2 linked regions of the Allorhodopirellula heiligendammensis genome follow. The protein of the gene in region 1 interacts with the protein of each later gene in a pairwise test. Links are inferred from orthologs where the notes say so. Each region holds a gene or a part of one and is shown on either strand. Other genes may lie near its edges. The genes, in order: rlmKL and typA.

Region 1 (3,353 bases):
CGATAATGGACACCATCAGTAGGATGAGGAAGAAAACACGTCCGGCGTTCACGGGCTCGCCCAAGAACGTCATGCCTAAGACAATTGTGCCGAAGGTGCCGATGCCAACCCAAACGGCATAGGCGGTCCCGATAGGAAGAGTTCGAGCAGCAAGCGCGAGCAGATACATGCTCGCGATGATACCCAGAATGGTCAGCACGCTCGGAACGAGCTTTGTGAAGCCGTGGGTATACTTGAGGCCAATCGCCCAGCCAGCTTCCAAGAGACCTGCGATAACGAGAAAAACCCATGACATGATAACGCTCCTTTGAGGGATGCGTCGTCTTATCTTAACCGGGTACGTCGCACATCGTCCGGGCCTGAATGGCAATCACGATGACTAGTTGTGGGCCGCATCGATCGATTTGTCAAGACAGCCGCGTGAGATTCCGCCCTCGCTCGGAGTACTGCGTTTCATCGCATGCGCCCTCGGACAGCTAGCGGTCACCAGAGATTCGATGTTCCTTGATTGACTATGAGTTCGACCGCGTTCTTCTCTTACTCAGCCGTGTACGCCTGCCGACGTTGTGTTCCAAGGGTTGGGGGCTTCCCGTGGGAGAGGTCAGTAAAAACCTCCGTTGCCTGCGACCGGTCCTCTACTTCTCGATTCGCCAACAGCGATGGATGCGGCGATTGCGAAACTCGTCAGGAACCGTTTGTTTGGAGATTTCATGGATCGCGGTCGCGGTGAGCGACTCGATATCAAACTTAAATCTGCGAAAGTTGGTGGAGAAGAAGATCACGCCGCCCGGTCGGACCAGTTTCAGAATGTTGTTGAGCAATGGCACGGCGTCGGTTTGCACGTTCCAGTCTTCATCGGTGCGTTTGCTGTTGGAGAACGTGGGTGGGTCGCAGATGACGAGATCATATACCTCACCGGTCCGATGGCGGCGAATGAATTCACCGATGTCCATTGCCGCGAACTGATGTTGGGGGCCGCTCAAACCGTTGGCTTTCAGATTTTCTTGTGCCCAGTCGAGGTAGGTCTGCGAGAGATCGACGCTCGTCGTCGATGCGGCGCCGCCTGCGGCCGCGTAGGTAGTGAATGAACCGGTGTACGCAAAAAGATTCAGAACATGCTTGCCAGCAGACTGTTCGCGAACCATACCACGCGTGACGCGGTGGTCCAGAAACAACCCGGTATCGATATAGTCCGCAAGATTAACCAGGAAGGTGAGACCACCTTCCTGGACAGGAATCCTTTGGTCGGTTTGCGAGATCTTCTCGTGCTGGGTGTTTCCCCGCTGGCGTGAACGTCGTTTCAGAAACACGTTCTGTTTGGGCACATCGAGTGCCTCGCCGGCAGTGGCGGCCATGAGATCCAACCAAGCAGCATGTTGAGCGGCGTCGCGATCGTGTGGCCGTTCAAACTCACTCAGGTGAAGGTAGTTTTCGTAACGATCCACGACCAGTGGGATTTCGGGCACGTCACGTTCATAAAGACGGAAACAAGTAATGTTACGCCGCGCCATCATCTTCCGAAAATGCTTGGCACGTTTCCGCAGCCGCGTCGCAAACAGGTCAGCTTGGTGCTGTGCGTTATCCGCCAATGCACCAAAGGCAGCCTCGCCAACGGCGTGCACATACGGTCGCGGGGATTTCTCCAGCTGCGGCTCAGAGGCAACTGACTGTGCCTCGCGATCACCGCTAGCGTCGTCGACTCTCTCCGGCGCAGCTGGCACTACCTCAGACGCTACTGCGGTGTCAGGCGACGCCGATGTGCGCGGCGAATCCGCGACTGGCTTGGGACCTTGAAATTGGTAGTAGGTACACTCAATGCGGCCGTTGTAAAGCTTGCGCCGACGATCGGCGCTGCGACCGAGCACCTTTTCGAACGCGGAAAATGAAGTCAGGAAATAGAAGGACCATGTCGGTAGATGCCGTAAAACATTGGGCAGCGCGGCGTAGAGTTCTTCAATCTCCCAGTCACGACCGAGTCGCATGCCGTAGGGTGGGTTGGTGATCAGGCATCCGAACCGCCGGCTGCTACGCGAATCGCGAACATCCGCAGTCTCAAAATGCACGTCGGCCGTTACTCCCGCCGCCTCGGCGTTTTCGCGAGCGAACCGCAGGACCCGAAAATCAGTATCGCTGCCGAGCAGTCGCTGCGGCAGTGGCTCGAGCACGCCTTGCAATGCCTCCGTACGAAGCTGCAGGATCGCTTCACGCGGTGCATCCTGCCACTGCTCAAATCGAAACTCGCGAGATTGGCCTGGCGCCATGTTGCGGCCGATCATCGCTGCTTCGATGAGAATCGTGCCGCTGCCACAGAACGGATCAACGAGCGGCCGATCCCGCTTCCAATAGCTCAGCATCACCATGGCTGCAGCGAGGGTTTCTTTGAGCGGTGCGGCCGTGACGGCGGAGCGGTATCCACGGCGGTGCAGGCTACGCCCCGTCGTGTCGATCGTGATGGTGGCAGTATCTTTTAGTAATGCGATATCGACCGGGTACGATGCCCCCGTTTCAGGCAGGGTTTCGGTAGCATGATCGCGACGCATCGCATCGACAATCGCTCGTTTGACCGCGCGCTGGCACGCCGGCACGCTCGTCAGGGTCGACTTCACACTGCGGCCAGTGACCGTGAATTCACCATCGACGGGAATCCAATCACCCCAGCTAATCGCTTTGGTCGTTTCAAACAGGGCGTCAAAGTCAGCGGCAGCGAATTCCGCAACGCGGATCAGTACTCGATCAGCACAGCGTAACCATAGATTGGCCTTGGCAACTGTCTCCAGGTTACCGCGGAAATGCACTCGTCCGGATTCACCGATGGTGGCGTCGATCCCCAGCCCAGAGAGTTCGCGTCGTACGATCGCTTCGAGCCCAAAGGCACACGCAGCGATGAGATCCAATTCTTGTTGTTGAGAGTGCATGAGGAACTCATTGTCCAAAGCAGGTGTAGGTACAGGTGAATGCCGTCGGTATAACTCGATTGGGCAGTAGACGTTAGCCCCGGGATCCCCTCCGTCAACGCCAAGCGATCATAACAAGGCTCGTGCAGGTAATTATCGTGGACAGACCAAAAAAAACGGCTCCAGTGAAACCAGAGCCGTTTACATGAATATCGACGATGACGAGTAGCCGGGGTACTCAGTTCACGGCAACGCGTTTGAACTCGATGATCTCAGCTTCGGGGCTGAGCGACTTAACAGCCACTTCAACCGTCTTCGTATCGTCAAGAGCGTAAAACTGGCTCAGCAGGCAGCGTTCTTGATCCAATGCAGTGTTATCGGCAATGAAACGCTCGAGCTTGCCAGGAACAATCTTGTCCCAGATCTTTTCCGGTTTGCCTTCGGCTTTCAGTTCGGCCT
Region 2 (3,272 bases), 570 kb from region 1 along the record:
ATCCCCGGCTTTCAAGGTGGGCCCGCCCAGCGTGGCGGGGCCCCAGTCCACTACCCTGGATCGCCAGTCCCTCCAGCGAAGCAACGAAAGTCACCGGGCGGCGGCCGCCTCAAACCGATCCTCATTGGCTGCGGGGCTCTGGCTGGTCTGAGTATCGTGGGGGTCGTTGGACTCGTCGCAGCGATCTTCGTCCTCGGCTCCATGCCTGAATCCAGGTCCACGATTTCATTAGCAGGATACTCGGCGGACGCTCCTGGGAAGGTGGCCGGTCAAACCAGCAAAGATGGCGTCGAGAGCGTCGGCGTCTTGCATCGTCGCACGAACAGCGAGTTCGCCATTTCAACCAAGCCGGTTGCGCTGCCGGGACAGAGTTTTGCGATGGACGAATTGATCCGGGTGATGAAACAGCAGGGCATCATTATCGGTTCGACTACCCCTGTCTCGCGCGCTGGACTGAGTGGCTATCGGATGACCATGCGACAGCTCAACGGACTGAGATCAGAAGCGGAGCTGTTCCAATTAAATGGCCAGCAAATTTTGCTGGTAAGCTACGTGCCAGGTAACGCGAAGCTGGCCGCTGGCATGGGAAAGCTCAAGCTCGATGAGGAGAAAACGAAAGAGCTGGATGATCCCGATGCCTTCTTTACGTCACTTCGCAAAAACTAAGACAGCAGCCAATAAGATTGCCTCGCCGTTCTATGCGTTACGGCCTTTGCGGCGGCGTTCGTTTTCCTTCAACGCGATCTTTCGCAGCCGAATCGACAGCGGCGTGACTTCGACGAGTTCGTCGTCTTCGATATATTCTAACGCCGCTTCGAGCGACATGTCGCGCGGTGGCTTGAGAATCACGTTTTCATCGCTACCGCTGGCTCGCATGTTCGTGAGTTTCTTTTCACGCGACGGATTGACAACCATATCGCCTTCACGCGAGTTCTCGCCGACAATCATGCCTTCATAAACCTCGACGCCTGCTGGCACCAATAACTCACTGCGGTCTTGCAGAGCAAAGAGTGCAAATGGCATCGTTTTGCCGCCGGTCATCGATACCAGCACGCCGTTGGCGCGACGTGGCACGTCACCTTCGACGACTCTGTAGCTCTCAAATCGGTGGTGGATGATCGCGGTACCGCGGGTCGCATTGAGTAGCTTGGTCCGGAGACCGATCAGGCCCCGCGAGGGGACGTTGAATTTCAATAGGCTGTAGTCACCGCGCTGCTTCATTTCTTCGAGTTGGCCGCGGCGGTGACCGACGAGTTCCATGACGGGGCCCATCGCTTCGGTGGGCACTTCGACGCGAAGGGTCTCAAATGGCTCGTGCTTTTTACCGTCGATGTCTTTGAAGACCACACGAGGCTTGCCCACGCTCAGCTCGAAGCCTTCACGACGCATGGTCTCGATCAGAATGGCGAGGTGCAAAACACCGCGTCCTGCGACCGCATAGGCTTCGGTACCTTCGATCATGCTGACTCGGAGGGCCACGTTACGCTCGAGTTCCTTTTCGAGCCGATTCTTGATTTGACGTGTCGTCACGTACTTGCCTTCGCGTCCCGCCATTGGCGAAGAATTGACGCTGAAGACCATTTCGAGGGTAGGTTCGTCAACCTTCAAACGCGGCAGCGGATTATCGGCGTCAATGGCCGTCAGCGTGTCTCCAATTTCGACATCGTCGAGCCCTTCGATCGCAACGATATCGCCCGCTGAGGCAGATTCCGCAGCCACGCGGCCGAGATTGTCAAACAGGTACAAAGCGGACGGTTTGACGCGGCGTTTGGTGGGTTTTCCATCAGCGCCCAAGCAATGCAAATCGAACGATTGCCCAGCGGTGATGGTACCGGCGTTGATGCGGCCGACCGCAATCCGGCCCACGTACTCGCTCCAGTCGAGTGTGGTGACCATCATTTGGAAGTCGGAGTCGGGATCAATCGTGGGTCCGGGAATGTGATCGACAAACAAGTCGAGGAGCGGCAGCATGTTTTCGGTGCGCACTTCGTGATCAGTTGTCGCATATCCTTCCTTGGCACTGGTGTACACGAAGCCCACGTCATCGAGTTGTTCTTCGCCACCGAGTTCGGCGAGCAATTCCAGGGCCTCGTCGAGCGCCTCGTGAGGCCGCCCATCCGGCCGATCCACCTTGTTGACAACGACAATCGGCTTGCAGCCCGCTTGGAGCGCCTTTTCGAGCACGAAGCGGGTCTGCGGCATGGGCCCCTCGGCGGCATCGACGAGCACAACGCAACCATCAGCCATTTTGACAACACGCTCGACTTCGCCGCCGAAGTCCGCGTGACCAGGCGTGTCGATGAGGTTGATCTTCACACCGCGATACGGGATCGCAATGTTCTTCGCCAAAATTGTGATCCCCCGTTCCTTTTCCAAATCATTGGAATCGAGGATGCGTTCACCCTTCAGTTCGGTATCGCGGTATTGGCCGCTCTGACGCAGCAGACAGTCCACCAAGGTCGTTTTGCCATGGTCGACGTGGGCAATAATTACCACGTTGCGAATGTCTTCGCGGGTGGACGAATCGGTTGTCGATGCGGACTGATTCAAGGTAGCTGGGGAAGACAAGGGAGGAGCTTTCGGTCGGGACTTTGGTCGGGCGGGGGCATGAGGTTAAATATGCACTCGCTAGTTCTAATAGCCCTGTGGAAGTATCACTAGGCGAAATGGGAAGAATGTTGCCCATCGCCTCCCTAAGTGCTGCTAATGAGAACCTGGGCCCGTTGACGCATTTGAAGCCTGCGATTCGCGGTCAAGGGGGGGCGTGGGATACGCGCGGCCCCGTCCGACCATGCGGCGAATCTCGCTCATCCGGCGGCAGCGTATCTCGAGGTGCCCGGACTGATTCCTAGACCGCCTCCGGCGCACGCTGCCGTCAGATGAATCGCGAATTTCCGCTCAGTCGTCGCCGGTACGCTGCATCAACGCACGGATCCCCGAGAGGATTGATCCCAGAGAAGGTAGTTCCCAGAAAAAGCAGATCCCAGAAAAAGTAGATCCCAGGGTCGATCCAAAGTTTCTGCCGACCGGTAGCGACGAGAACGTAGCCAAGAACACGCCGTCGAAGGCTCAGTTCGTTGGTGCTGAGATCGACAACATCAACGTGGGGGCTTTTGTAGCGTCGCCCTCTTTACTGACGAACCGCACCGCCGTGCCCTCGGGATTACCACCGGAGACCACAAAGCTAACCGTGTTTCCAGAGGCTTTGCGGATAAAGGCCGCTAATTCCGGCGAGCTGAAGAAAATCACATTCGGATTCGCATAGTCTGGAT

What was found.
Region 2: the proteins of rlmKL (region 1) and typA interact in binary tests that used the Escherichia coli proteins (3 or more experiments, as listed by UniProt). The link is inferred for Allorhodopirellula heiligendammensis from one-to-one orthologs.

The regions. Positions count from the first base shown.
Region 1 is NZ_SJPU01000002.1:392,582-395,934, forward strand. Bases 276-3,303 are described here. They hold rlmKL (bifunctional 23S rRNA (guanine(2069)-N(7))-methyltransferase RlmK/23S rRNA (guanine(2445)-N(2))-methyltransferase RlmL), read right to left. Parts: upstream 2,916-3,303; coding sequence 636-2,915; downstream 276-635. Other genes in these bases: Poly21_RS11790 (DMT family transporter), read right to left, coding at 276-295; tsf (translation elongation factor Ts), read right to left, coding at 3,133-3,303. Outside these bases: more of Poly21_RS11790, read right to left, coding at 1-275; more of tsf, read right to left, coding at 3,304-3,353. UniProt on the Escherichia coli protein: Specifically methylates the guanine in position 2445 (m2G2445) and the guanine in position 2069 (m7G2069) of 23S rRNA. Methylation occurs before assembly of 23S rRNA into 50S subunits.
Region 2 is NZ_SJPU01000002.1:958,529-961,800, forward strand. The notes cover bases 133-3,079. They hold typA (translational GTPase TypA), read right to left. Parts: upstream 2,569-3,079; coding sequence 697-2,568; downstream 133-696. Other genes in these bases: Poly21_RS13920 (hypothetical protein), read left to right, coding at 133-666; Poly21_RS13930 (serine/threonine-protein kinase), read right to left, coding at 3,070-3,079. In the rest of the region: more of Poly21_RS13920, read left to right, coding at 1-132; more of Poly21_RS13930, read right to left, coding at 3,080-3,272. UniProt on the Escherichia coli protein: A 50S ribosomal subunit assembly protein with GTPase and nucleotide-independent chaperone activity, required for 50S subunit assembly at low temperatures, may also play a role in translation.